2 regions of the Streptomyces sp. NPDC088554 genome follow, and region 2 is predicted to be linked to the other one. Evidence: predicted binding sites of a transcription regulator. Region 2 holds the regulator's gene; the other holds the start of a gene.
The links. The regulator HrcA, encoded in region 2, represses chaperone genes, less so after heat shock. The targets are predictions, from matches to a motif close to TTNGCACTCNGNNNNNCNGAGTGCNAA.

Region 1 (14,285 bases), on a different contig from region 2:
CGTCGATGAGCCCGCCGTTCAGCTCCTCGGCCACCTCGGCGACCAGATGGGCGCGGATGACGGCGCCGTCGGGTTCGTACAGGAAGCGGCCGGTCGGGCGGACGGGCGGGTCGGGGAGGCCGCGGCCGGTGAGGGTGGTGAGGCCGGTGGTGGTGGGGAGCAGGGTGGCGCGGCGGGTGCCGGGGACGACGGCGCCCGGGTGGCCGTCGGCCCGGCCGGCCGCGTGGTGCCAGAGCACGGCCTCCTTGACGTCGCCGCCGTCCGAGATCCACTCGGCCTCGAAGTCGTCGGGGACCAGCTCGTGCGGGATCCCGGGGGCGATCTTGACCGCGCCCGCGCCCGCCCGGCGTACCGCCTCGATCGCCCAGGACAGCGGCGGCGAGTACGCCTCGGGGTGGAAGATCCGGCCCCGGCCGCCGCGCCGGGCGGGGTCGATGAACAGGGCCGGGGCGCCGGTCGTGTCGTACTCCAGCACATCCGCGCGGACCACCGTCGCCGGCGGGGCGTCCGGTGCCAGGACGCGCAGGTTGGTGAGGGCGATCTCGCAGGTCGGCGCATCCAGATCGACCGCTGTCACGGCGAAGCCCGCGCGGGCCAGCTCGATGGCGTCGCCGCCGATCCCGCAGCAGAGGTCGGTGACACCGGCGGCCGGGTCCGCGACGAGGCCGCGGAACCGCGCGGCGCGGTAGGCGGCGACGGTGGAGCGGGTGGCCTGCTCGACGCCGTTCGGCGTGAAGTACATGCGGTACGCGTCCCGGGCACCGAACTTCGCGACGGCCCGCTGCCGCAGCCGCGCCTGCGCCAGCGCCGCCGAGACCAGCTCGGCCGGGTGATCGCGGCGCAGCCGGGTCGCGACGGCGAGCTCCCCGGCCGGGTCGTGGTCGCGCAGCTCGGCGAGGAGCGTCTGCCCCTCGGCGGAGAGCAGCGGCGCGAGGAGGGGCGGGGCGGGGACGGGGGCGCGGTCGGTCACCCGGTCCATTGTGGGCCAGCCGGGGGATGGTGCGCGCCCGGCGGCGGTGTCGCCCGTGCGCGGGAGCGTGGCGCTGACAGGATGCAGCGCCATGCAACTAGTACGACAAAACGAAGAAATGACCGCAAACGGTACGAGCATCGGGATCCCTCCCCGGGCGGCGCGGAAAGGACGGAGCGGGCGCCGTGCCCGTACCGTCCTCGCCGTACTGATGGCCGCCGCGATCGGCTCCGGCTGCGCCTCCGGGACCGACGCGCCCGACCGCCCGCCCGCGCAGCCGCCCGCCCGCCCCGTACCCGGAGTGCTGCACGGGGCGCCGCCCGCCGGGCCCGAGGGGCTCTCGGCCGCCGAGGCCACGCGCCGCGCGCAGGCCGCGCGCGCCGTCGCGGCGAAGAAGTGGGGGCTCGCGAAAACACCCCTCGCCGCGCCCCCGCCCCCCACGGTGAAGCCGGAGATCACCACCCGCAAGGGGTTCGAGGTCGAGGGCGGCGAGGACCTCCCGCCCATCTTCACCACCGTCCCGGTCAAGGAGAAGGTCGTCTTCCTGACCATGGACGACGGCTCGGAGAAGGACCCCGAGCTGCTGCGGATGATGACCGAGCTGAAGATCCCGTACACCGCTTTCCTCAGCGACTACGTCATCAACGACGACTACGGCTACTTCCGGCAGATGCAGGAGCGGGGTGTCTCCCTCCAGAACCACACGCTCAACCACCCCTACCTGCCCGGACTCTCGTACGAGGAGCAGCGGGAGGAGATCTGCGGCCAGCAGGACAAGCTGGAGAAGCGGTACGGGAACCGGCCCACGCTCTTCCGGCCGCCGTTCGGCAACTACAACGGCGACACCCTGCGCGCCGCCAAGAGCTGCGGCATCACGGCCGCGCCGCTCTGGTCGGCCGAGGCGTTCCCCGACCACATGGAGTGGCGCGAGTGGGACGAGGACCTGCACCCCGGCGACATCGTCCTCACCCACTTCCGCGGGCGCGACGAGTGGAAGGGCTCCATGACCGATCTGGTCCGGGCCGCGATGAAGACCATCACGGACAAGGGGTACGCCGTGGCGCGGCTGGAGGACTACGTGTGAGCCGGCGCGCGAGGCCGGGGCCGGGGCTGGAACCCCTGGCCCCGGGTGCGCGTTTCCGTAACGGAACCCGGCCGCCACGGCAGTTGGATTGGCACTCCGCTTGACCGAGTGCTAATCGCGGTCATAGTCTCTGGTCTGGCACTCCCCACTGGAGAGTGCCAGAGCGCGATCGGCAGATCCGGCACCCGCGACGACGGGTCTATCTGGTCGCCACCCATAGACAGTGAGTACCGAGATCTCCGAAGGGGGAGGTCGGATCGTGACGACCGCCAGCACCAAGGTTGCCATCAAGCCGCTTGAGGACCGCATTGTGGTCCAGCCGCTCGACGCCGAGCAGACCACGGCCTCTGGCCTGGTCATCCCGGACACTGCCAAGGAGAAGCCCCAGGAGGGCGTCGTCCTGGCCGTCGGTCCGGGCCGTTTCGAGAACGGCGAGCGTCTCCCGCTCGACGTTTCCGTCGGCGATGTCGTCCTGTACAGCAAGTACGGCGGCACCGAAGTGAAGTACAGCGGCGAGGAATACCTCGTCCTCTCGGCCCGCGACGTACTCGCGGTCATCGAGAAGTAATTCACCGGAAGTTTTGCTTTGAGCTGCGCCCTCGGCCACCCCGCTACTGCCGGGCGGACGGGGGCGCAGCTCATTCGAGAGGACGAGAGAAGCAGCCATGGCGAAGATCCTGAAGTTCGACGAGGACGCCCGTCGCGCCCTTGAGCGCGGCGTCAACAAGCTTGCCGACACGGTGAAGGTGACGATCGGCCCCAAGGGCCGCAACGTCGTCATCGACAAGAAGTTCGGCGCCCCCACCATCACCAACGACGGTGTCACGATCGCCCGCGAGGTCGAGCTCGACGACCCGTACGAGAACCTCGGTGCCCAGCTCGTGAAGGAGGTGGCGACCAAGACCAACGACATCGCGGGTGACGGCACCACCACCGCCACCGTGCTGGCCCAGGCGCTGGTCCGCGAGGGCCTGCGCAACGTCGCCGCGGGCGCCTCCCCGGCTTCCCTGAAGAAGGGCATCGACGCCGCGGTCAAGGCCGTGTCCGAGGAGCTCCTCGCGACCGCCCGCCCGATCGACGACAAGTCGGACATCGCCGCCGTCGCCGCGCTCTCCGCGCAGGACGAGCAGGTGGGCGAGCTGATCGCCGAGGCGATGGACAAGGTCGGCAAGGACGGTGTCATCACCGTCGAGGAGTCCAACACCTTCGGCCTGGAGCTGGACTTCACCGAGGGCATGGCCTTCGACAAGGGCTACCTGTCCCCGTACATGGTGACCGACCAGGAGCGTATGGAGGCCGTCCTCGACGACCCGTACATCCTGATCCACCAGGGCAAGATCACCTCCATCCAGGACCTGCTGCCGCTGCTGGAGAAGGTCATCCAGGCGGGTGGCTCCAAGCCGCTGCTGATCATCGCCGAGGATGTCGAGGGCGAGGCGCTCTCCACCCTCGTCGTCAACAAGATCCGTGGCACCTTCAACGCGGTCGCGGTGAAGGCCCCCGGCTTCGGTGACCGCCGCAAGGCCATGCTCGGCGACATCGCCACCCTCACGGGCGCGACCGTCATCGCCGAGGAGGTCGGCCTCAAGCTCGACCAGGCCGGTCTGGACGTACTGGGCACCGCCCGCCGCGTCACCATCTCCAAGGACGACACGACCATCGTCGACGGCTCCGGTGCCGCCGACGAGATCGCCGGCCGTGTCAACCAGATCAAGGCCGAGATCGAGTCCACGGACTCCGACTGGGACCGTGAGAAGCTCCAGGAGCGCCTCGCGAAGCTGGCCGGCGGCGTGTGCGTGATCCGTGTCGGTGCCGCCACCGAGGTGGAGCTGAAGGAGAAGAAGCACCGTCTGGAGGACGCCATCTCCGCGACCCGCGCCGCGGTCGAGGAGGGCATCGTCTCCGGTGGTGGCTCCGCCCTGGTGCACGCCGCCAAGGTGCTCGAGGGCAACCTCGGCAAGGAGGGCGACGAGGCCACCGGTGTCGCCGTCGTCCGCCGCGCCGTCGTCGAGCCGCTGCGCTGGATCGCGGAGAACGCCGGTCTCGAGGGCTACGTCATCACCTCCAAGGTGTCGGAGCTGGAGCCGGGCCACGGCTTCAACGCCGCCACCGGCGAGTACGTCGACCTGGTGAAGGCCGGCGTCATCGACCCGGTCAAGGTCACGCGCTCCGCCCTGGAGAACGCCGCGTCGATCGCCTCCCTGCTGCTCACGACCGAGACCCTGGTCGTCGAGAAGCCGGCCGACGACGAGGGCGACGCCGGTCACGGCGGCCACGGCCACAGCCACTGACGTCGAACGACACAGCGCGGCCCGGCACCCCTTCCCAGGGGCGCCGGGCCGCGCCGCGTTCCGCTCCTGTACGGGGGCGCGCGCCCCGGAGGGATTTGTCGGAGGCCCTGCCTAGCGCGGGCCGAACTTGCGGCCCGTCTTCGAGGTGAGCCCGCCGAGCAGCCCGCGCGGGGCCAGCTTCACCGCTCCCATCAGCGCCTTGTAGCGCGGATCCGGGATGGACACCGCCTTCCCGCGCGCCAGGTCCAGCAGCGCGGCCGTCACCAGCTTGTCCGCGTCCAGCCACAGCCACCCCGGGATGTTGTCCGTGCCCATCCCGGCGCGCTCGTGGAACTCGGTCCGTACGAAACCGGGGCACAGCGCCATCAGCCGCACCCCCGTCCCCGTGAGATCCCGCGCCACGCCCTGGGTGAACTGGACGACCCAGGACTTCGAGGCGCCGTACGTACCACGCGGTACGAACGCGGCCACCGACGCCACATTGACGACCCCGCCGCGCCCGCGCGCCCGCATCCCGGGGACCGCCGCCGAGGTGAGCCGCAGGACCGCCTCGCAGTGGACCTTCAGCATGGTCAGCTCGTCGGCCATCGGGACGTCGAGGAAGCGGCCCTTGTTGCCGAAGCCCGCGTTGTTGACCAGCAGGTCGACAGGGTGCTTGGGGTCCGAGAGCCGTTTCTCCACCGACTCGATACCGCCGTCGGTGGAGAGGTCGGCGGTCAGCACCTCGGCCTCGATGCCGTGCCGGTCGTGGAGTTCGGTCGCCTGCTCGCGCAGACGCTCGGTGTCGCGGGCCACCAGCACCAGGTTGTGGCCGTCCGCCGCCAGCCGCCGCGCGAAGGCGGCGCCGATGCCCGCCGTCGAGCCCGTAATCAGAGCAGTCGTCATACGCGGCACGTTAGTGCCTGCCCCACCCGGCCCGATGGGGGTGTTCCCCAGGTGGACGGCCCGCCGGCCGGGCGGCTCTATCCGGCGGCGCCGTGCTCGGCCACGTACTTCCGCGCGATTCCCGGCGACTCGGCGTGCAGCGCCTCACCCGCGGCGAGGACGCGCGGCAGCAGCTCGCGCTCGGTGGTGACCGCGCGGAACGCCATCGACACCGTCACCTCGTGGGCGGGCCGGTGGACGATCTCGACCGGTCGCCCGCGCGGATCCCGCCCGGGGTGATGACGCGGAAGTACGCCCCGGTCACGGCCTGTCGGGTGAAGTGCCGGACCCAGCCCCGCTCGCCCAGCCAGCTCTGGAACGTACGGCAGGGGATCCGGCCGCTCGTCGCCTCCAGCACCAGATCGGGGCCGATCCGCCAGCGCTCGCCGATCTTCGCGCCGGTGATGTCGAGACGTACGTCCTGAGGTTCTCCCCGAAGACGCCGTTGGCGAGCGGCCGACCCAACTCCCTTTCCCAGAAGTCGAGATCCTCCCTGGCGAACGCGTACACCGCCTGGTCGGTGCCGCCGTGGTGGCGCAGATCGCGGACCGTGTCCCCGGCGACGCCGCTCGCGCCCTCGCCCTTGGGTCCGGGGTCGGTCACCCGGACGGGTCCGTCCACCGGACGTTTGTCGATGGCTGTGGCGCCGCCGGGTGCGTCGGTGTACTCCACGGTCTTCGGCCGTCCCGCGTTCACGGTGAGAACTCTCATGCGCGCCACGCCAGTGGCGCCGGGCACGGGTGTTCCCGGGGACGCGGAGTCCCGAGGTCCACGTGGTCCACGTGGTCTGCGTGGTCCACGTGGTCTGCGTGGTCCGTGCAGGAACGTTTCTGCACTCCGTTCGGACCTCGGGTGTCAGTCGTCGCCGTGGCCGCCGTGGGACGCGCCCGCGCCGGATGTCGGGGCCGACGTGCTGATCAGCCGGGTGCGCGCGCGGCCCATCAGCTCCTCGCGCTCGTCCTCCGTCAGGCCGCCCCACACGCCGTACGGCTCCCGTACCGCCAGCGCGTGCGCCGCGCACTCCGCGCGGACCGGGCAGCGCATGCACACCTCTTTCGCCGAGTTCTCGCGCGCGCTGCGCGCCGCGCCCCGCTCCCCCTCCGGATGGAAGAAGAGCGAACTGTCCACACCGCGGCATGCCGCGAGGAGCTGCCAGTCCCACAAGTCTGCGTTCGGTCCGGGAAGGCGGGAGAAATCTGCCATTGCTCATGTCCCCTTGAAACCGTGCTGAGGCGGATACGGGCCGCTTGGGCGTCGGGTACGAGCCCGGCGCGTTGCGGCACCGGTGCTCACGACCGTACATCTACTATGTAAGTAGATGTAAATATGACTCATTGCGAATCTAGCCACAGACACCAGCAAAAGTGAAGAAAAGCCGCTAAATGGGGCATGGCGCGGAGAGGGGGGTGGGCGGCCCCCGGTGTGCTCGTGTGTGTGCGGGCCCTTACGGGGAGTGCGGAACCCGGTCGTCCGACCCGTAACTCTTTCGAGTGACCATCGTTGAGTATGCGAGGCGGTTGAGAGAATGAGTGATCGGGCACATGTCCGAGAGCGTCAATCGCACAGGTGAAGATATGTACCCAGCCTGGAGGCTCAAGGTGACGCGCATCAGCTGCGGAGGACGGTCATGACATCCGTCCTCGTCTGCGACGACTCCCCGCTTGCCCGAGAGGCGCTCCGCCGCGCGGTCGCGACCGTGCCCGGTGTCGAGCGCGTGACGACCGCGGCCAACGGCGAGGAAGTCCTCCGCCGCTGGGGCGCGGATCGGTCCGACCTGATTCTGATGGATGTCCGGATGCCGGGGCTGGGGGGTGTGGAGACGGTCCGCCGGCTGCTCTCCGCCGACCCCGGCGCCCGGATCATCATGCTCACGGTCGCCGAGGACCTGGACGGGGTCGCCCTCGCGGTCGCCGCCGGTGCCCGCGGCTATCTGCACAAGGACGCCTCGCGCGCCGAGCTGCGCGCCACCGTCACCCAGGCGCTCGCCGACCCGACCTGGCGGCTCGCGCCGCGCCGGCTGCGCTCGGCCGAGATGGGCGCCGCGCCCACGCTCACCGCGCGCGAGATCCAGGTGCTCGAAGGCATGAGCCACGGCCGTTCCAACGCGGAGATCGGCCGTGAGCTGTTCCTTTCGGAGGACACGGTCAAGACGCACGCCCGGCGGCTCTTCAAGAAGCTCGGCGCCTCGGACCGCGCGCACGCGGTGGCGCTCGGTTTCCGCTGGGGCCTGGTCCGCTGACGGCGGGGCGTCACTCCCCGCCTGTCGCCGGGGGCCTGCCGGCCGGATCGTTTCCGGACGGTTTTCCCTGCGGGTTTTCCGGGCGGGCGGGGCAACGTACGCCCGTACACACCCGTTTCCCGGGCTATGCCGCATCCTTGGAGATGTGGAAGTCCTCGGGGACGAGTCGGACGAGCGCGAGGGGAGGGCGCAGGGTATGAGTTCTGCCGCACCTGCTCATAACGCTTCAGTGCACAACTACGGACGCGGTGCAGCCGATGAACAGCCGCCAAGGCACCATGGACCGATGCGCGATGACGAGACCACGGTGATCGGTGCGCTCGTTCACCGTGCCGTCGACGGCGACGAGCAGGCCACGCACGACCTTCTGGCCCGGGTCCATCCGCTCGCGCTGCGTTACTGCCGTACGCGGCTGAACCGGCTGCCGGGTGACGCCCGCCACTTCGTGGAGGACCTCGCGCAGGAGGTCTGTGTCGCGGTCCTGATGGCGCTGCCCCGGTACCGCGACACGGGCAGGCCCTTCGAGGCATTCGTCTTCGCCATCGCCGGGCACAAGGTCGCCGATCTCCAGCGCGCCGCCATGCGGCACCCGGGATCCACGGCCGTGCCCTCGGACGAGATGCCGGAGCGGCCCGATGATTCGCTGGGCCCGGAGGAGCGCGCGCTGCTCAGCAGCGATGCCGAGTGGGCCAAGAAGCTGCTCGCCAACCTCCCGGACAACCAGCGTGAGCTGCTGGTGCTGCGGGTGGCGGTCGGGCTGACCGCCGAGGAGACCGGCCAGATGCTGGGGATGTCCCCGGGAGCGGTCCGGGTCGCCCAGCACCGGGCACTGAGCAGACTGCGGGCCCTGGCGAGGCAGTGAGGCAACCGGCGGCCGGTGGATCGGGATCCGCCGGGACGGCCGGCCGTCCCGGCGGATGGCCGGTGGCGGCGGGCGGTGGCGGCGGGCGGCGGCGGTCGGTGGGCGGCGGATGAGCATCCGTGGCGTATGCGACGTATGACGTATACGACGTATGAACATACAAAGCTTATGGGTGATCTTGTCCATGGAATGTTTCATGGAATGAGGGGCTCGCAGAGCCCGTTAGCATGGACATCCGCACCGATCAAGGCCATATGGGGAAGGTGTCATGACTGCAAACGTCGACGGAGTGCCCGAGAAATTCGCGACGCTCGGGCTGACATACGACGACGTGCTGCTGCTGCCGGGCGCCTCGGAGGTCCTGCCGAACCAGGTGGACACCGCGTCTCTCGTCTCCCGGAACGTCAAGGTGAACATCCCGCTGCTCTCCGCGGCGATGGACAAGGTCACCGAGTCCCGCATGGCCATCGCCATGGCGCGGCAGGGCGGCGTGGGCGTGCTGCACCGCAACCTCTCCATCGCCGACCAGGCCAACCAGGTCGACCTGGTGAAGCGCTCCGAGTCCGGCATGGTCACCGACCCGATCACGGTCCACCCGGACGCGACGCTCGGCGAGGCCGACCAGCTCTGCGCCAAGTTCCGGATCAGCGGCGTCCCGGTCACCGACCGCGCGGGCAAGCTGCTGGGCATCGTGACCAACCGCGACATGGCCTTCGAGGCGGACCGTACGCGCCAGGTGCGCGAGGTCATGACCCCGATGCCGCTCGTCACCGGCAAGGTCGGCATCTCCGGCGTGGACGCCATGGAGCTGCTGCGCCGCCACAAGATCGAGAAGCTGCCGCTGGTCGACGACGCGGGCATCCTCAAGGGCCTCATCACGGTCAAGGACTTCGTCAAGGCCGAGAAGTACCCGAACGCGGCCAAGGACGCCGAGGGCAGGCTGCTCGTCGGTGCCGCCGTGGGCGCCAGCCCGGAAGCGCTGGAGCGGGCCCAGGCGCTGGTCGCGGCGGGCGTCGACTTCCTGGTCGTGGACACCTCGCACGGCCACAACAGCAACGCGCTCAGCTGGATGTCCAAGATCAAGTCCAGCGTCCCGGTGGACATCATCGGCGGCAATGTCGCCACTCGTGACGGCGCCCAGGCGCTGATCGACGCGGGTGTCGACGGCGTGAAGGTCGGCGTGGGCCCCGGCTCGATCTGCACCACCCGCGTGGTCGCCGGTATCGGTGTCCCGCAGGTCACGGCGATCTACGAGGCCGCGGTGGCCTGTATGGCCGCCGGGATCCCGGTCATCGGCGACGGCGGCCTCCAGTACTCGGGCGACATCGGCAAGGCGCTCGCCGCCGGAGCCAGCACGGTCATGCTCGGCAGCCTGCTCGCCGGGTGCGAGGAGTCGCCGGGCGAGCTCCAGTTCATCAACGGCAAGCAGTTCAAGTCCTACCGGGGCATGGGCTCGCTGGGCGCGATGCAGTCGCGCGGCCAGGGACGCTCGTACTCCAAGGACCGCTACTTCCAGGGCGAGGTCTCCGCGGACGACAAGCTCGTCCCCGAGGGCATCGAGGGCCAGGTTCCCTACCGGGGCCCGCTCTCCGCCGTACTGCACCAGCTGGTCGGCGGACTGCGCCAGACCATGGGGTACGTGGGCGCCGCCTCCATCGAGGAGATGGAGCGCAAGGGCCGCTTCGTCCGGATCACCTCGGCGGGACTCAAGGAGAGCCACCCGCACGACATCCAGATGACGGTCGAGGCCCCGAACTACACCAGGAGCTGACGCTCCGCCCGTGGCTCACGGGGTCCCGTGCGGCCGATTTCACCCAGGGCCCCCTGGGCGGGACGGCGGCAGGGATACTGGACGGCAGACGTTAGAGGGAAAGGCCACACATCGTGACTGAGATCGAGATCGGGCGCGGCAAGCGCGGCCGCAGGGCGTACGCCTTCGACGACATCGCCGTCGTCCCGAGCCGGCGTACCCGGGACCCGAAGGAGGTCTCGATCGCCTGGCAGATCGACGCCTACCGGTTCGAGCTGCCGTTCCTGGCCGCGCCCATGGACTCCGTGGTCTCCCCGCGGACCGCGATCCGTATCGGTGAGATGGGCGGTCTGGGCGTACTGAACCTGGAGGGCCTGTGGACCCGGTACGAGGACCCGCAGCCGCTGCTCGACGAGATCGCCGGTCTTGACGAGGAGACCGCGAACCGCAGGCTCCAGGAGATCTACGCCGAGCCGATCAAGGAAGAGCTGATCGGCCGGCGCATCAAGGAGGTGCGGGACTCGGGCGTGGTCACGGCGGCCGCGCTCTCGCCGCAGCGGACCGCGCAGTTCTCCAAGGCCGTGGTGGACGCCGGGGTCGACATCTTCGTCATCCGCGGTACGACGGTCTCCGCCGAGCATGTCTCCGGGGCCGCCGAACCGCTGAACCTGAAGCAGTTCATCTACGAGCTGGACGTCCCGGTCATCGTCGGCGGCTGCGCCACGTACACCGCCGCCCTGCACCTGATGCGCACGGGCGCGGCGGGCGTGCTGGTCGGCTTCGGCGGCGGCGCGGCGCACACCACCCGCAACGTGCTGGGTATCCAGGTGCCGATGGCGACCGCCGTGGCGGATGTCGCGGCGGCCCGGCGGGACTACATGGACGAGTCCGGCGGCCGGTATGTGCATGTCATCGCGGACGGCGGGGTCGGCTGGTCCGGCGACCTGCCCAAGGCGATCGCGTGCGGCGCCGACTCGGTGATGATCGGTTCCCCGCTGGCGCGGGCGACGGACGCGCCGGGCAAGGGCCGCCACTGGGGCATGGAGGCCGTCCACGAGGACGTGCCGCGCGGCAAGCTGGTGGACCTGGGCATCGTCGGGACGACGGAGGAGGTCCTCACGGGCCCCTCGCGGATCCCCGACGGGTCGATGAACTTTTTCGGCGCGCTGAGGCGGGCCATGGCGACGACGGGCTACAGCGAACTCAAGGAGTTCCAGCGCGTCGAGGTGACGGTGGCGGACTCGCAGCACCGCCGCTAGATCGCCGATTGCTGTCGGGCTTGGCTGTCCGTCGGCTTGTCGATTCGTCAGGTTCGTCGGTTCGTCGGGTTCGTCAGTTCGTGAGTTCGTCAGTTCGTGAGAAGAAGGCCGCCTCTTTAAGAGGTGGCCTTCTTCATTGTTCCGACTTGTTCCGACTTGTTCCGAAGCTCCCGAGGGGCGGGCGGCTCCTCCGTCCGTCAGAGCCGGTACGCCGCGCCCGCCGGGCTCGCGCCCCTGGTGTCGAGGAGCAGCTGCGCCTTGACCGCGAGGCCCTGGAGGTCGTACGTACGGTGGTGCTGGAGCAGCACCGTCAGATCGGCGTTGGCCGCGGCTTCGTAGAGGGAGTCCGCGCGGGGTACGGGCACGTCGCGCACGCGCCAGTCGGGGACGTACGGGTCGTGGTAGCTGACACCGGCGCCCAGGTCCATCAGTCGGCAGGCGATCTCGGCGGCCGGTGAGCTCTCCTGGTCGGCGAGATCGGGCTTGTAGGTGACCCCGAGGAGCAGGATCCGGGCGGCGCGCGCGGACTTGCCGTGCTCGTTGAGGAGGGTGGCGCAGCGCTGGATGACGTACTGCGGCATCCGGGTGTTGATCTCCTGGGCGAGGCCGACCATGCGCAGCGGATGGCCGGGGGTGCGGCCCGCGTGCGGCAGATAGCTGGGGTCCATGGGCACGCCGTGGCCGCCGACGCCGGGTCCTGGGCGGAATGCCTGGAAGCCGAAGGGTTTGGTCTCGGCGCAGCGGATGACGTCCCAGAGGTCGACGCCGAGGTCGTGGCAGAGGACGGCCATCTCGTTGACCAGCGCGATGTTCACATGCCGGAAGTTGGTTTCGAGGAGCTTGACGGTCTCGGCCTCGCGCGGTCCGCGCGCGCGGACGACCTTGTCGGTGAGGCGGCTGTAGAAGGCGGCGGCCGACTCGGTGCAGGCGGGGGTGAGGCCGCCGATCACCTTGGGGGTGTTGGCGAAGCCGTGGACGCGGTTGCCGGGGTCGAGCCGGCCGGGGGAGTACGCGAGGTGGAAGTCGCGTCCGGCGCGCAGCCCGGAGCCCTCTTCGAGGACGGTCCGCAGGAAGCCCTCCGTGGTGCCGGGCGCGGCGGGCGATTCGAGCAGGACGGTGGTGTGCGGGCGCAGCCGGGCGGCGAGCGCGCGGGCCGCTTCACCGACCGCGGCGAGGTCGGGGGTGCGGTCGGCGCCGAGGGGGGTGGGCGTACAGATCACGGCGGTGCGGACCCGGCCCAGTTCGGCCGGGTTGGTGGTGGGCCTGAAGCCTCCGGAGAGCATCCGGCGGATCTCGGCGGCGGTGAGCGAGCCCTCGACCGGGGGGTGGCCGGCGGCCAGTTCGGCGACGGGCCGCGGATCGGTGTCGTAGCCGATGGTGTCGATCCCGGCGGCTACGGCGGCCTGGGCGAGGGGCAGGCCGAGATGGCCGAGTCCGATGACGGCGAGATCTGCGGGCATGGCGGTGGCCGTCCTTCCCTTGGCCGGAGTGGACAGTGGTCGCAAGCCCGGTGGACAGAACGGGCGTGCGCAATGTCAGACTAGGCGTAAATATGACCGTTATGCGGTAGGGCGCGGCCGGGAAGTCTGTTGATCGGCGTGGTCGGCTCATCGGTGTGCCCGGCGCTCTGTCGGAGCGTCCGGCGGCCTTCGGTCGGGGCACCCTCAGTGCCAGGGAGTGCGCGGAGCGATGGCGCCGGTCCTCGGCCGGGGCAAGGGCCGGATCGGGCGGGAAGTCGCGCACTGCGAGAAGCGGGTGGAGGCGGAGCGGGAGTCGCCGGGCCGGCCGGACGGCGGACGCCGCGCGGCCGGGGGCTCCGGATGCTGTGCCGATCTGGCGCGGGTTCAATCCTCCTCCGTCCCCTTGGTGCTGCCTCCCGCCCCAACCGGCTTCTCGGGCCTGTGGGGCTTTTTGGGCTTCTCGGGCTTTCGGCGGGGACTCTTCACGTTTCATCCGTCACACTCGTCACATCCGTAACAGGGTCATGTGCGATGAATCGAACGTGCTTATGGCTGGTGGGGTGTTGGGCCGGGTCTCGGGCAGTGGCATGGTGGGGGTGCCCTCCTCCGGTCCGATCCTGCCGGACGGCGGACCCGGGAGCAGTCGTGATCCCGGAGTGGGGGACAATGGACGCTCTGCCAGGGCGCGTTACAGCACCGCGCGGACGGCGGGCGCGGGCCAGGATCAGGGATCGCAGAGGGGACGCATGTCGGAGTCGGAGCAGTCGCGGGACACGGCGCAGGAGCCTCGGCGGGACGAGGGGAAGAGCGCCGAGGGCACCCCGGAAGGGCGCCTGCTCGCAGGCAGGTACCGGCTCAGCGGCGTGCTCGGGCGCGGCGGTATGGGCACGGTGTGGCGGGCCCTGGACGAGACCCTCGGCCGTACGGTCGCGGTGAAGGAGCTGCGCTTCCCCTCCAGCATCGACGAGGACGAGAAGCGCCGGCTGATCACCCGTACCCTGCGTGAGGCCAAGGCCATCGCGCGGATCCGCAACAACGGAGCGGTCACGGTCTTCGACGTCGTCGAGGAGGACGACCGGCCCTGGATCGTCATGGAGCTGGTCGAGGGCAAGTCCCTCGCCGAAGCCGTGCGCGAGGACGGGCTCCTGACGCCCAGGCGGGCCGCCGAGGTCGGGCTCGCCATTCTCGACGTACTGCGCTCGGCGCACCGCGAGGGCATTCTGCACCGCGATGTGAAGCCGTCCAACGTGCTGATCGCCGAGGACGGGCGCGTCGTCCTCACCGACTTCGGCATCGCCCAGGTCGAGGGCGACCCGTCGGTGACCTCGACCGGCATGCTCGTCGGCGCCCCCTCGTACATCTCGCCCGAGCGCGCCCGCGGTCACAAGCCGGGCCCCGCCGCGGACCTCTGGTCGCTCGGCGGGCTGCTGTACGCGTCGGTGGAGG
Region 2 (14,285 bases):
AGAAGCCGAAGAAGCGGCAGGACGCCGAAGAAGAGCGGAACGGCGCCGGGGAAGCGGAGCGGCGGAAACGGCCGGATCCGTACCCTGGTGCCGCGTATACCCGGACGGGCCCCCATGCTGCGGCGTGGGGGCCCGTCCGGGTATGAGGTTGGTGGGAAGCGGAGCCCGGTTGCCCCTTACGTACCGGCCCGGTGCCCTCTACGCTGATCGCGAAGTGGGAGTTACTCGCCGGTTAGTCACTGGCCTGCCGATCATCCGGCGGTCCGTACCCGCCAGCCGTACACATGGTCATACACACAACCAACCAACCAGTCAGGCAGCGCTGCCGTGGGCCCGGAGGATGTCGTGAGCGACACACAGAACTTGATCGAGACCCGGCCGTCCTCCGTGGCGACCCTCTTCATTGAGCGCGTGACGGCCACGCCCGACGCGGAGGCGTACCGCTACCCCGTGCCACCGACCTCCGGCCGGGGACCCGACGACTGGCGCTCGCTGAGCTGGGGCCAGGCGTCGGAGCGGGTGTACGCCGTCGCCGCCGGCCTGATCGCGCTGGGTGTACGGCTCGAGGAGCGGGTCGCGCTCGCCGCCGCCACCCGTATCGAGTGGATCCTCGTCGACCTCGGGGTGATGTGCGCGGGCGCCGCGACCACCACGGTCTACCCCTCGACCAACGCCCAGGAGTCCGCGTTCATCCTGGCCGACTCGGACAGCCGGGTGCTGATCGCGGAGGACGCCGTACAGCTCGCCAAGGCGCGGGAGCACCGGGAGGAGCTGCCGCACCTCGCCCATGTCGTCGTCATCGAGGAGGCCGACGCGCTCTCCGCCGAGGGCGACCCGGAGGACTGGGTGCTCTCGCTCGCGGAGCTGGAGGCGCGCGGCGCCGCGTATCTGGCCGAGCACCCCGAGGCGGTCGAGGAACGGGCCGGGGAGATCACCTCGGACCAGCTCGCCACCCTGATCTACACCTCGGGCACCACCGGCCGGCCCAAGGGCGTCCGGCTGGCGCACGACAACTGGTCGTACATGGCCAGGGCGATGGCCGCCACCGGCCTGATCACCAAGGACGACGTCCAGTACCTGTGGCTGCCCCTCGCCCATGTCTTCGGCAAGGCGCTCACCTCGGGCCAGATCCAGGTCGGCCATGTCACCGCCGTGGACGGGCGCATCGACAAGATCATCGAGAACCTCCCGGTGGTCCGGCCGACCTATATGGCGGGCGTGCCGCGGATATTCGAGAAGGTCTACAACGGCGTCGCGGCCAAGGCGCGGGCGGGCGGCCCGGCCAAGTACAAGATCTTCAAGTGGGCCTCCGGGGTCGCCCGCGAGTACGCCAAGGTCTCCCAGGACAACTTCCGCCGTACGGGCACCAAGTCCGTGCCGTTCGCCCTCGGGGCGCAGCACCGGATCGCCGACGCGCTCGTCTACGCCAAGCTCCGCGAGGCGTTCGGCGGCCGACTGCGCGCCGCGATCTCCGGTTCCGCCGCGCTCGCGCCCGACATCGGCTTCTTCTTCTCCGGTGCGGGCATCCACATCCTGGAGGGGTACGGACTGACCGAGTCCAGCGCCGCCAGCCTGGTCAACCCGGGCGAGTCCTACCGCACGGGCACGGTCGGCAAGCCGCTCCCCGGCACCGAGGTGCGCATCGCGGACGACGGCGAGATCCTGTTGCGCGGACCGGCGATCATGGCCGGATACCACGGACTGCCGGAGAAGACCGCGGAGGTCCTGGAGCCCGACGGCTGGTTCCACACCGGCGACATCGGCGAGCTGTCCCCCGACGGCTATCTGCGGATCACCGACCGCAAGAAGGACCTGATCAAGACCTCCGGTGGCAAGTACATCTCGCCGGCCGAGGTGGAGGGTCGGTTCAAGGCGGTCTGCCCGTACGTCTCGAACATCCTGGTGCACGGAGCGGACCGCAACTTCTGTACGGCGCTGATCGCGCTCGACGAACCGGCCATCCTCGGCTGGGCCGCCGACAACGGCATGGCGGGCAGGCCGTACGCCGAGGTGGTCGCCTCCAAGGCGGCCGAGCGGCTCATCGACGGCTATGTGCAGCGGCTCAACGAGGGGCTCCAGCGCTGGCAGACCATCAAGAAGTTCCGGCTGCTGCCGCGCGATCTGGACATCGAGCACGGCGAGCTGACGCCCAGCCTCAAGCTCAAGAGGCCGGTCGTGGAGCGGGAGTACAAGCATCTGATCGACGACATGTACGCGGGATCCCGGGAAGTCTGAGAGCCGGTGTTCTGGGAGCCGGTGTGGTGACCTTCGGCCGGGTCGCGCTTCTTGCGGGGGACGGGGGACGCGGGGCCGGGAGCGGGACCGCAGGCCGGAGGGCACCCCGCCGCACGCCGCCCCGCCGCTCTCCGGGGCCCCGGCCGCCCCTACGCGTCCCGGCCGCGCCGCAGCTCGCCCAGGGTGTCCGCGATCCGCGCCAGCTGCGGCCCCAGCGCGGCCAGATCGTTCGGGGCGGCGCTGCGCAGCTCGTCCTCGATCGAGGCCAGCCGGACCGAGATCTCCCCCAGATGCTCCTGCTCGCGCGTCAGCGCCCGCTCCAACTGGCGGTTCTTGCGGTGCAGATCGAGGAAGACACTCACCTTGGCCCGCAGCATCCAGGGGTCGAAGGGCTTGGTCAGGAAGTCCGCCGCGCCCGTCGCGTACCCCCGGAAGGCATAGCCGCTGTCGGATTCCGGCCCGTTCAGGAAGATGATCGGAATGTCCCGGGCCCCGTCGAGCCGCTTGATCCGGGACGCGGTCTCGAAGCCGTCCATGCCGGGCATCCGGACATCCAGCAGGACCACCGCGAACGACTGGACCAGCAGCGCCCGTACCGCTTCCTCGCCCGAACGGGCCCGGACGAGCGGCTCGTCCAGCGAGGCCAGCACCGCTTCGAGAGCGACGAGGTTGTCTTCCATGTCGTCGACGAGCAGGATGCTCGCGCGGTCCGTGGTGGCTGTCGTCCTGCTCATTCCGTACTCCTCGTCCGGCCCCTGTGTTTCGGCCAGGCAGGCAAGAATGCTCTGTTCGGAGCGGTTCCGCACGCCGTTCCTCTGGTTTGACCCTGCCCCCGCGGAGTGATCGCTTACTACAGATTCGCCTGGCACATTCCCTTGTCAATCCCCAGGGCCAATCTCCGCCAGTTCCAGGACTCGGCGCGTGGGAACGTCCTCCATCTGTCACGCTGTCGGGATCGTAAGCGGCACAACGCCAGAACCGGATCAGGAGCCGCAGTGGGGCCCATTCCGATCCCGCGTGAACCCCTTCACCTCACGGCATCCCAGGTGCCGTTATGCAGGGACGCGCGGTCCACATCCCGTACCAGCCTGCCCGGAAATCCGCTCGCCCCGTCCGCCGCACGCCGCTTCGTACGCGCGGCGCTCGCGGACTGGACCAGCCTGGGGCTGCTCACCACCTGCACCTTCTGCCGGGGGGACAGCGGCTGCGCCCCGGGCGGACACAGCACCGACCTGCTCGCGGACGACGCGGTGCTCATCGTCGACGAACTCGTCACCAACGCGGTCGTGCACGCGGGGACCACCGTCGAACTCGTCTGCCGTCTCGAAGCCCCCTCCCAGGGGCCCGGCGCGGACGACGAGGAACCCGCGGCCCTCGTCCTGGAGGTCTCCGACCACCACCCCGCCCGCGCCGTACAGAGCGACGGGCCCGACCAGCCCCCGCCGGGCACCCCCGAGTACGGCCGGGGGCTGCAACTGGTCGCCGCCCTCGCCGAACGCTGGGGCATCACCTACCGCTCGGGCCTCAAGACCGTCTGGGCCCGCCTCCCGCTCGAAGGCCGCGACACGGCACAGGACCAGGGCACCGAACCCGCCCTGCGCCGGGGACTGCGGGCCGCCGAGATCCTCGCGCCCGTCTCCCGGAGGCCCGTCCGTGACGACGAGCAATGGGCGGGCCGGGGCGCCCTCTCCTTCCTCGCCGAGGCGTCCGAACTGCTCGCAGGACAGCTCGACGAGGAACTCGTCGCGGCCCTCGCCGGACAGCTGCTCGTCCCCCGCATCGCCCAGTGGTGCGCCGTCTGGCTCGACGGCGAGGGCTGCCCGTCCGAGGCACCCCGCCTCGCCCGGGTCTGGCACGCCGACGAGTCCCGCATCGAGCCCCTGCGGGTCGTCCTGGAGAAGGAGCCGCCAAGACTCTCCGACCCGCCACGCGGCGAGCCCGTACAGGTGCCGTGGCCGGAGGCGCCGGGCGGACGCGAGGGGGTGGCGCTCGCCTGCCGGCTGGTCGCCAACGGGCGCGCCCTCGGCACGCTGCTCCTCGGGAGACCGGGACAGACGGACGTACCCGACGAAGTGACCGCGCTCGTCGAGGACTTCGCGCGGCGCGTCGCCCTCGGCATCGGCGCGGCCCGCCGCTACAGCCGCCAGCTCACCATCAGCCGCGTACTCCAGCGCGGACTGCTCCCCAGCCAGGTGGCGAGGATCCCGGGCGTCGCCAGCGCGCTGGTGTACGAGCCGAGCGGCGAGGGGCTCGCGGGCGGCGACTTCTACGACGTCTTCCCCTGCCCGCCCGGCGACCGCTGGTGCTTCGTGCTCGGCGACGTCCAGGGCAGCGGCCCCGAGGCCGCCGTCGTCACCGGCCTGGCCCGCCCCTGGCTGCGGCTCCTGGCCCGCGAGGGCTACCGCGTCGGAGCGGTCCTCGACCGGCTCAACCGGCTGCTCCTCGACGACGCGACGGAGGCCGCCGAATCCGCGTCCCTGATGGTCGCGGCCGCCGCCGCGGCGGGCACCGGCACCGCGCAGACCCCCGGCCTGCCGGGACTGCCCTGGCTCCCCGGCCTGCCCGAGGGCAGCCAGGCCCGCTTCCTGTCGCTGCTGTACGGGGAGCTGATGGCGCTCCCGGGCGCGGCGGGCGGCGTACGGTGCACCCTCGCCAGCGCCGGACACCCGCTGCCGCTGCTGCTGCGCCCCGACGGTACGGTACGGACGGCCGCCGAGCCGCAGCTGCTCCTCGGGGTCGTCGACAGCGTCGCGTACGAGAGCAGCTCGTTCAACCTGGAGCGCGGGGACACGCTCCTGTGCGTCACCGACGGTGTCACGGAGCGCCGCTCGGGGCGGCGCATGCTCGACGACGGCGACGGGCTGGCGCGGGCCCTGTCCGCGTGCGCGGGGCTCACGGCGCAGGGCGTGGCCGAGCGGATACGGCGGACGGTCCACGACTTCTCCGACGTACCGCCGGGGGACGATCTGGCGCTGCTGGTGCTCCAGGCGGAGTGAGACGCGGCGGGAGCGGTCCATGGCGTCCGGGTCGCCGTGGGCCGGCCCGCCCGTCGCGTACGCGACACTGGGGGTATGCCTTCCGCACTGCCCGACGGTGACCCCATGCCCGAGACCGGAGCGCTGCCCCCGCAGGCCCTGGCGGGTGCGGCGGACCGGCCACTCGGCTTCTACCTGCACGTTCCGTACTGCGCGACCCGCTGCGGCTACTGCGACTTCAACACCTACACGGCGACCGAGCTGCGTGGCTCCGGCGGGGTGCTCGCCTCCCGCGACAACTACGCAGACACCCTCGCCGACGAGGTCCGTCTCGCCCGGAAGGTGCTCGGCGACGACGCCCGCCGGGTCCGTACGGTCTTCGTCGGCGGCGGTACGCCCACGCTGCTGGCCGCCGGGGACCTCGTACGGATGCTGGGCACGATCCGGGACGAGTTCGGGCTCGCTGACGACGCCGAGATCACCACAGAGGCCAATCCGGAATCCGTCGATCCGGCCTATCTGGCGACCCTGCGCGAGGGCGGCTTCAACCGGATCTCCTTCGGCATGCAGAGCGCCAAACAGCACGTCCTGAAGGTCCTCGACCGCAACCACACCCCGGGCCGTCCCGAAGCCTGTGTCGCCGAGGCCCGCGCCGCCGGATTCGACCACGTCAACCTCGACCTGATCTACGGCACCCCCGGCGAGAGCGACGACGACTGGCGCGAGACCCTCGCCGCGGCGGTCGGCGCCGGACCCGACCACATCTCCGCGTACGCGCTGATCGTCGAGGAGGGTACGGGGCTGGCGCGCCGCATCCGCCGGGGCGAGGTCCCGATGACGGACGACGACGAGCACGCCGACCGCTATCTGATCGCCGACGAGATCCTCGCGGAAGCGGGCTTCTCCTGGTACGAGGTGTCCAACTGGGCCACCTCGGAAGCCGCCCGCTGCCTGCACAACGAGCTGTACTGGCGCGGCGCGGACTGGTGGGGCGCCGGCCCCGGCGCCCACAGCCATGTCGGCGGCGTCCGCTGGTGGAACGTGAAACACCCCGGCGCCTACGCCCAGGCCCTCGCGGAGGGCCGCTCGCCCGGCGCGGGCCGCGAACTCCTCACGGCGGAGGACCGCCGGGTGGAACGCGTCCTGCTGGAGCTGAGGCTCTTCGAGGGCTGCGACCTGACCCTCCTGAAACCGGCGGGGGCCGCCGCTGCCGCCCAGGCGGTAAGGGACGGCCTCCTGGAAGCCGGTCCTTACACCGAGGGCCGCGCGGTCCTGACGCTCCGGGGACGGCTGCTGGCGGACGCGGTGGTCAGGGACCTGGTGGACTGACCCCGACGTCAACCGGCCGCCCGCGCCGTCACCCGTCGGACGTCGCTCCTGCCCGTACTGCCACTGTCGGACGTCAGCCCCGGCCGTACCGTCACCCGTCGGACGTCGCTCCCGGCCGAACCGCCACCGGTCACCCGCTCACCCGTCAGGCGTCGGTCCCGGCCGTGACGAAGTCGATCAGCTCCTCCACGCGGCCCAGCAGCGCCGGTTCCAGGTCCCTGAACGAGTGGACCCGCGACAGGATGTGCTGCCAGGCCGCGCCGGTGTTCTCCGGCCAGCCCAGGGCCCGGCACACGCCCGTCTTCCAGTCCTCGCCCCTCGGCACGGCGGGCCAGGCCGGGATACCCACCGAGGAGGGCTTCACGGCCTCCCAGACGTCGATGTACGGGTGTCCCACCACCAGGACGTCCGCGCCCGTCACCGACGCGGCGATACGGGACTCCTTGGAGCCCGGGACCAGATGGTCGACCAGCACCCCCAGCCGGGCGTCCGGGGCCGGGCCGAACTCGGCCACCACGGCGGGGAGATCGTCGACGCCGCCCAGATACTCGACGACGACGCCCTCGACGCGCAGATCGTCGCCCCAGACCTTCTCGACCAGCTCGGCGTCGTGCCGGCCCTCCACATAGATCCGCCCGGCCCGCGCGACACGCGCGCGTGCACCGGGCACGGCGACCGAACCCGACGCCGTACGGGCGGGCCGGGCCGGGGCGGCCGAGGACGGGCGGACCAGGGTGACCACCCGGCCCTCCAGCAGGAAGCCGCCGGGGACCAGCGGGAAAACCCGGTGTTTGGAGAAACGGTCCTCAAGAGTGACCGTCGGCCCCTCGGCTGTCTTCTCGCAGCGGATCACCGCACCGCAGAACCCCGTCGACACCTCCTCGACCACCAGATCCGGTTCGGCGGGAACCTCCGGCGCGGGGGCGGACTTCTTCCACGGCGGGGTCAGATCGGGGCTGTAGCTGCGCATCCGCAAGACGATAGGCGGCGCGTACCCGTACGGCTACGACCGCCCGAACCGTTCGGCCAGCGCGTCGCGTTGTGCCCGTACGAACGCCGCGCCGACCACCGCCCCGTGCCCCGGTACGTACACCGCGTCCGACCCGCCCAGCGCCAGCAGCCGGTCCAGCGCGGCGGGCCAGTACGTGGGCAGCGCGTCCGGGCCCGCCTGGGGCTCGCCCGACTCCTCGACCAGATCGCCGCAGAAGACGACACAGGGGTAGCCCGGCACGAGCATCGCCAGATCGTGGGAGGTATGGCCGGGTCCCGCGTTGGCCAGCAGGACCCGTCTGCCGCCCAGCTCCAGCGCCAGCTCCCCGGCCACCGCCCGCCCCGGCAGCTCCAGCAGCTGTACGGCCGCCGCCGCCTCCGCCGCCCCGGCCCCTTCCCGTACCGCGTCCTCGTACAACTCGGTACCGCCCGTGGCCAGCAGCTCCGCCATGCCCGAAGGGCCGTAGAACTCTGCCCCCGCGAACGCTCCCGAGCCCAGCACATGATCGAAGTGCGGATGGCTCAGTGCGACATGCGTCACGCGGCGGCCGCCGAGCAGCGACCGTACCTGCGCGTGCAGCTCGGCACCTTCGCGGACCGATGAACCCGTGTCGTAGAGCAGCACCCGGTCGTCGCCCGCCACCAGCCCCACCGTCGCGTCCCACCCCGGCAGCCGTCGTCGGCCCACACCGGGTGCCAGCTCTTCCCACCCGTGCTCTTCCCAATGGACGTCCATACCGGGACGCTACGGGAGTCACCCGGCGGAAGGTGGGCCGATCCGCGAGGTAGCGTGGTCGGCCGCCCTTGCTAGGGGTGTGGCACACAGCCGTACACTGGCGGGGAGTACTGGCACTCGCCCCAAGTGAGTGCCAGAGCCGGACCGCAACAGACGCACGACAACGCGCGGCAGCGCACAACGACGACATGACGACGGACGACAGCTGGAGGTGTGCCACATGCTCAGCGAACGCAGGCTTGAGGTGCTGCGCGCGATCGTCCAGGACTATGTCGGCACGGAGGAACCCGTCGGCTCCAAGGCGCTCACCGAGCGCCACAAGCTCGGCGTCTCCCCGGCCACCGTCCGCAACGACATGGCGGTGCTGGAGGACGAGGGCTTCATCGCCCAGCCGCACACCAGTGCCGGGCGCATCCCGACCGACAAGGGCTACCGGCTCTTCGTCGACCGGCTGGCGGGGGTCAAGCCCCTGTCGCTGCCGGAGCGCCGCGCCATCCAGAACTTCCTGGACGGAGCCGTCGACCTCGACGATGTCGTGGGACGTACGGTACGGCTGCTCGCCCAGCTCACCCGGCAGGTCGCCGTCGTCCAGTACCCCTCGCTGACCCGTTCCACGGTGCGGCATGTGGAGCTGCTGGCGCTCGCGCCCGCCCGGCTGATGCTCGTCCTGATCACGGACACCGGACGGGTCGAGCAGCGCATGATCGACTGCCCCGCGCCCTTCGGCGAGACCTCGCTGGCGGATCTGAGGGCCCGGCTCAACAGCCGGATCGTCGGACGCCGCTTCGCGGACGTCCCGCAGCTGGTGCAGGAACTGCCCGACTCGTTCGAGCAGGAGGACCGGGGGACCGTATCCACGGTGCTCGCGGTCCTGCTCGAAACCCTGGTCGAGGAGACCGAGGAGCGGCTGATGATCGGCGGCACCGCCAACATCACCCGCTTCGGACACGATTTCCCGCTGACCATCCGCCCCGTGCTGGAGGCACTTGAGGAGCACGTGGTGCTCCTCAAGCTGCTCGGTGAGGCGGCGGACCCGGGCATGACCGTACGTATCGGGCATGAGAACGCCCATGAGGGCCTCAACTCCACGTCCGTCGTCGCGGTCGGCTACGGTTCGGGCGACGAGGCAGTCGCAAAACTCGGCGTGGTCGGACCGACCCGCATGGACTACCCCGGAACGATGGGAGCGGTACGCGCAGTGGCACGTTACGTCGGACAGATCCTGGCGGAGTCGTAAGTGGCCACGGACTACTACGCCGTACTCGGCGTGCGCCGCGACGCGTCTCAGGACGAGATCAAGAAGGCATTCCGGCGGCTCGCCCGCGAGCTGCACCCGGATGTCAATCCCGATCCCAAGACGCAGGAGCGCTTCAAGGAGATCAACGCCGCGTACGAGGTGTTGTCGGACCCGCAGAAGAAGCAGGTCTACGACCTCGGCGGCGACCCCCTCTCGGCCAGCGGGGGAGGTGGCGCGGGCGGATTCGGAGCCGGTGGCTTCGGCAACTTCTCCGACATCATGGACGCGTTCTTCGGCACGGCGTCGCAGCGCGGCCCGCGCTCGCGCACCCGCCGCGGCCAGGACGCCATGATCCGGCTGGAGATCGACCTCAACGAGGCCGCCTTCGGTACGACCAAGGACATCCAGGTCGACACGGCCATCGTCTGTACGACCTGTTCGGGCGAGGGCGCCGCCCCCGGCACCGCGGCCCAGACCTGTGACATGTGCCGCGGTCGCGGCGAGGTCTCGCAGGTCACCAGGTCGTTCCTCGGCCAGGTCATGACCTCGCGGCCCTGCCCGCAGTGCCAGGGCTTCGGTACGGTCGTACCGACGCCGTGTCCCGAGTGCGCCGGGGACGGCCGTGTCCGGTCGCGCCGTACGCTCACGGTCAAGATCCCGGCCGGTGTCGACAACGGCACCCGGATCCAGCTCGCGGGCGAGGGCGAGGTCGGCCCCGGCGGCGGCCCCGCCGGCGACCTCTACGTCGAGATCCACGAGCTGGCGCACGCGATGTTCCAGCGGCGCGGGGACGATCTGCACTGCACGGTCACGGTCCCCATGACGGCGGCGGCGCTGGGCACGAAGTGCCCGCTGGAGACGCTGGACGGCATGGAGGACATCGACGTCAGACCGGGCACCCAGTCGGGCCAGTCGATCCCGCTGCACGGACGCGGCATCACGCATCTGCGCGGCGGCGGCCGGGGCGACCTGATCGTGCACGTCGAGGTGATGACCCCGTCGAAGCTGGACCCGGAGCAGGAGCGCCTGCTGCGCGAGCTGGCGAAGCTGCGCGGCGAGGAACGGCCCACGGGGCAGTTCCAGCCGGGGCAGCAGGGGCTGTTCTCGCGGCTGAAGGACGCGTTCAACGGACGGTAGCGGTGGCGGTAGTGGTTGCTTGAAGGACGCGTTCAACGGGCGGTAGCGGTTGCTTGAAGGACGCGTTCAACGGGCGGTGGTGGTTGCCCGAGGTACGTCTTCGACGGGCGGGCGGTAGCCGTACGTTCTCCGTGGTCGGGCCGCGTGCCCGGCCGCGGAGGGCGGTCCCGATGCGGAGCCGCCACACCGGACATGGCACGATGCGTTCATGTCCACCGCACTGACCGATCTCTGCCGGTATCCGATCGTGCAGGCCCCGATGGCCGGCGGCGCCTCCCGCCCCCAGCTCGCCGCGGCCGTGTCCGAGGCGGGTGGGCTCGGGTTCCTCGCCGCCGGGTACAAGACGGTCGACGGGATGTACGAAGAGGTCAAGCAGGTACGCGGGCTCACCGGCCGGCCGTTCGGCGTCAACCTCTTCATGCCGCAGCCGCCCTACGCCGACCCCGCCGCCGTCGAGGTCTACCGCAACCAGCTCGCCGGTGAGTCGACCTGGTACGAGACCCCGCTCGGCGACCCCGATTCGGGGCGGGACGACGCCTACGAGGCCAAGCTGGCGATTCTGCTGGACGACCCGGTGCCGGTGGTCTCGTTCACGTTCGGATGCCCCACCAGGACGACCCTGGACGCCTTCGCGAAGGCCGGGACGTACACCGTCGTCACCGTGACGACCCCCGAGGAGGCCCAGGCCGCTCAGTGGTCGGGCGCCGACGCCGTCTGTGTGCAGGGGATCGAGGCGGGCGGCCACCAGGGCACGCACCGCGACGATCCGGCCACCGACGGCACGGGGATAGGGCTGCTCTCGCTGGTGGCCCAGGTCAAGGAGACCGTGCAGGTGCCGGTGATCGCGGCGGGCGGGCTGATGCGCGGCGGCCAGATCGCCGGAGTGCTCGCGGCGGGCGCCGACGCGGCACAGCTCGGTACGGCGTTCCTGGTGTGCCCGGAGTCCGGGGCGAACGCGCTGCACAAGCAGGCCATGACCAACCCGCTGTTCGTACGGACCGAGCTGACCCGCGCCTTCTCCGGCCGGCCCGCGCGAGGGCTCGTCAACCGCTTCATGCGCGAGCACGGCCCGTACGCCCCGGCCGCGTACCCGGAGGTCCACCACCTCACCTCCGGGCTGCGCAAGGCCGCCGCGAAGGCCGGTGACGCGCAGGGCATGGCGCTCTGGGCGGGACAGGGTCACCGGCTGGCCCGCGAGCTGCCCGCCGCCGAGCTGATCGGGATCCTGCGGACCGAACTCGCCGAGGCGGGCGCCTCGTTGGTCCCGGTCCCGGAGGAAGCCCCGTGACCGCTCCCGTTTTCGTCGTCGGGCCCGGCGCGCTCAGGACCGGTACGGTCACGCTCGACGGCCCCGAGGGGCGGCACGCCGTCTCCGTACGGAGGCTGCGCGTCGGCGAGGAGATCGTGCTGACGGACGGCGCGGGCAACGGCGCGTACGGGACGGTCGCCGCGGTCGAGGGCAAGGACCGGCTGGAGGTCGCCGTCACCGAGGTACGCACCGAGGCGGAGCCCACGCCCCGGATCACGGTCGTCCAGGCGCTGCCCAAGGGCGACCGCGGTGAACTCGCCGTCGAGACCATGACGGAGACCGGCGTCGACGCCGTCGTCCCGTGGGCCGCCGCGCGCTGCATCACCCAGTGGAGGGGCGAGCGGGGCGCCAAGGCGCTCGCCAAATGGCGGGCCACGGCCCGTGAGGCGGGCAAGCAGTCGCGGCGGACGCGCTTCCCGGAGATCTCGGACGCCCTGAGTACGAAGCAGGTGGCCGCGCTGCTCGCGACGGCGGACTTCGCGGCCGTCCTCCACGAGGACCAGGATGTGAACAGCGGGGCGCTGGCCTCGGCCGTACTGCCGTCCGAAGGGTCCATCGTGCTGGTCGTGGGGCCCGAAGGGGGCGTCTCGCCCGAGGAGTTGGCGGTCTTCGTCGAGGCGGGCGCGGAGCCGTACCGGCTGGGCCGCAGCGTACTGCGCACCTCCACGGCGGGCACGGCTGCCACGGCGCTGCTGCTCGGCCGCACCGGCCGCTGGTCCTGAGAGCCCGGACCTCCGGACCCCGCTCTTCGGAACCCGTCCTCCGGTCCTCTGAACCGGACCGCTGATCCGCTGATCCGCTGATCTTCAGGACCGCCCGCCCGCCGAGCGGTAGCATGCCCGCATCCAGAAGATCACCAACGGAACGATCACCAACGGTGAGTGAGGAGACCCGGATCATGGCCGGAGAAGCACAGGCCGACTGCCTGTTCTGCAAGATCGTCACGGGCGAGGTGCCCGCCACGATTGTTCGGAAGACCGAGACCACCGTCGCCTTCCGGGACATCAACCCGCAGGCCCCCACGCATGTCCTGGTCATCCCCAGGGCGCACTACCAGGACGCGGCGGCCCTCGCGGCGGCCGAGCCGTCCGTCGCCGCCGATGTGCTGCGCGAGGCCGCCGAGGTCGCGGCCGGGGACGATGTCGACGGCAGCGGCTACCGGATCGTGTTCAACACCGGTGCGGGCGCGGGCCAGACCGTGTTCCACGCGCACGCCCATGTGCTGGGCGGCCGTGGGCTCGAATGGCCTCCCGGATAGGGGAGTCGCCTTGTCCGTCCGCGAATTGGTCGTGCTGGGCACCGCCAGCCAGGTGCCCACCCGCCACCGCAACCACAACGGCTATCTGCTGCGCTGGGACGGCGAGGGCCTGCTCTTCGACCCGGGCGAGGGCACCCAGCGCCAGATGCTGCGCGCCGGGGTCGCCGCGCACGACCTCCACCGCATCTGCGTCACGCACTTCCACGGCGACCACTCCCTCGGCCTGGCCGGGGTCATCCAGCGCATCAACCTGGACCGGGTGCCGCACGAGATCACCGCGCACTACCCGGCGAGCGGACAGCACTTCTTCGAGCGGCTGCGGTACGCCACGGCCTACCGCGAGTCCGTCGAGCTGACCGAGGCCCCGGTGAGCGCCGACGGCGTCCTCGCCCGCACGCCCGCGTACACCCTGGACGCCCACCGGCTGTCCCACCCCGTCGAGTCGTACGGCTACCGCCTCACCGAGCCGGACGGACGGCGGATGGATCCCCGGCGGCTGGCGGCGCACGGCATCGCGGGGCCGGACATCGGCCGGCTCCAGCACGAGGGCGTGCTGAACGGTGTGACGCTGGACGAGGTCAGCGAGGTACGCCGGGGGCAGCGGTTCGCGTTCGTCATGGACACCAGGCTCTGCGACGGGGTGCACGCGCTGGCCGAGGGGTGCGACATGCTGGTCATCGAGTCGACCTTTCTCGACGAGGACGAACGGCTGGCGTCCGACCACGGCCATCTCACCGCGGGACAGGCGGCCCGCGTCGCCAGGGACGCGGGCGTACGTCAACTGGTGCTGACGCACTTCTCGCAGCGGTATCCCGATCCGGGCGAGTTCGAACGGCAGGCGCGCGCGGCCGGTTTCGAGGGCGAACTGACGGTCGCGTCCGATCTCGTACGGGTGGCGCTGCCCCGGAGATCCCGCTGAGGCACGGCGTGGCCGGGCCGGGCGGGACCGCGCGCGTACCCGGCCGTCAGCGCCATCGGGCAGACTGTCGGCCCATCCGCACGCGACCGGGAGCCCGCCGTGACCACACCCAACGGAGACCCGCTGGAGTCCACCACCCAGGTCGATCCGCTGGGCGCCC

Region 1: groES (co-chaperone GroES) is a predicted target of HrcA. The motif match lies at 2,143-2,169, and genes of this name have one in related genera.

What each region holds. Positions count from the first base shown of each region.
Region 1 covers NZ_JBIVMF010000017.1:46,674-60,958, forward strand. Annotated here, with positions in the region: gene ACIP8W_RS20810 (SAM-dependent methyltransferase) at 1-979, opposite strand, end outside; gene ACIP8W_RS20815 (polysaccharide deacetylase family protein) at 1,182-2,054, shown strand; gene groES (co-chaperone GroES) at 2,314-2,622, shown strand; gene groL (chaperonin GroEL) at 2,720-4,345, shown strand; gene ACIP8W_RS20830 (SDR family NAD(P)-dependent oxidoreductase) at 4,457-5,230, opposite strand; partial or broken gene ACIP8W_RS20835 (MOSC domain-containing protein) at 5,308-5,980, opposite strand; gene ACIP8W_RS20840 (WhiB family transcriptional regulator) at 6,125-6,472, opposite strand; gene ACIP8W_RS20845 (response regulator transcription factor) at 6,897-7,508, shown strand; gene ACIP8W_RS20850 (sigma-70 family RNA polymerase sigma factor) at 7,795-8,370, shown strand; gene guaB (IMP dehydrogenase) at 8,639-10,141, shown strand; gene ACIP8W_RS20860 (GuaB3 family IMP dehydrogenase-related protein) at 10,255-11,379, shown strand; gene ACIP8W_RS20865 (nucleotide sugar dehydrogenase) at 11,577-12,839, opposite strand; partial or broken gene ACIP8W_RS20870 (glycerol-3-phosphate dehydrogenase) at 13,028-13,213, shown strand; gene ACIP8W_RS20875 (serine/threonine-protein kinase) at 13,586-14,285, shown strand, end outside.
Region 2 covers NZ_JBIVMF010000002.1:366,071-380,355, forward strand. Annotated here, with positions in the region: gene ACIP8W_RS03590 (AMP-dependent synthetase/ligase) at 346-2,235, shown strand; gene ACIP8W_RS03595 (two-component system response regulator) at 2,385-2,969, opposite strand; gene ACIP8W_RS03600 (SpoIIE family protein phosphatase) at 3,282-5,231, shown strand; gene hemW (radical SAM family heme chaperone HemW) at 5,307-6,539, shown strand; gene ACIP8W_RS03610 (DUF3097 domain-containing protein) at 6,685-7,509, opposite strand; gene ACIP8W_RS03615 (MBL fold metallo-hydrolase) at 7,543-8,265, opposite strand; gene hrcA (heat-inducible transcriptional repressor HrcA) at 8,486-9,502, shown strand; gene dnaJ (molecular chaperone DnaJ) at 9,503-10,639, shown strand; gene ACIP8W_RS03630 (nitronate monooxygenase) at 10,848-11,927, shown strand; gene ACIP8W_RS03635 (16S rRNA (uracil(1498)-N(3))-methyltransferase) at 11,924-12,670, shown strand; gene ACIP8W_RS03640 (histidine triad nucleotide-binding protein) at 12,847-13,206, shown strand; gene ACIP8W_RS03645 (ribonuclease Z) at 13,217-14,125, shown strand; gene ACIP8W_RS03650 (carbohydrate kinase family protein) at 14,225-14,285, shown strand, end outside.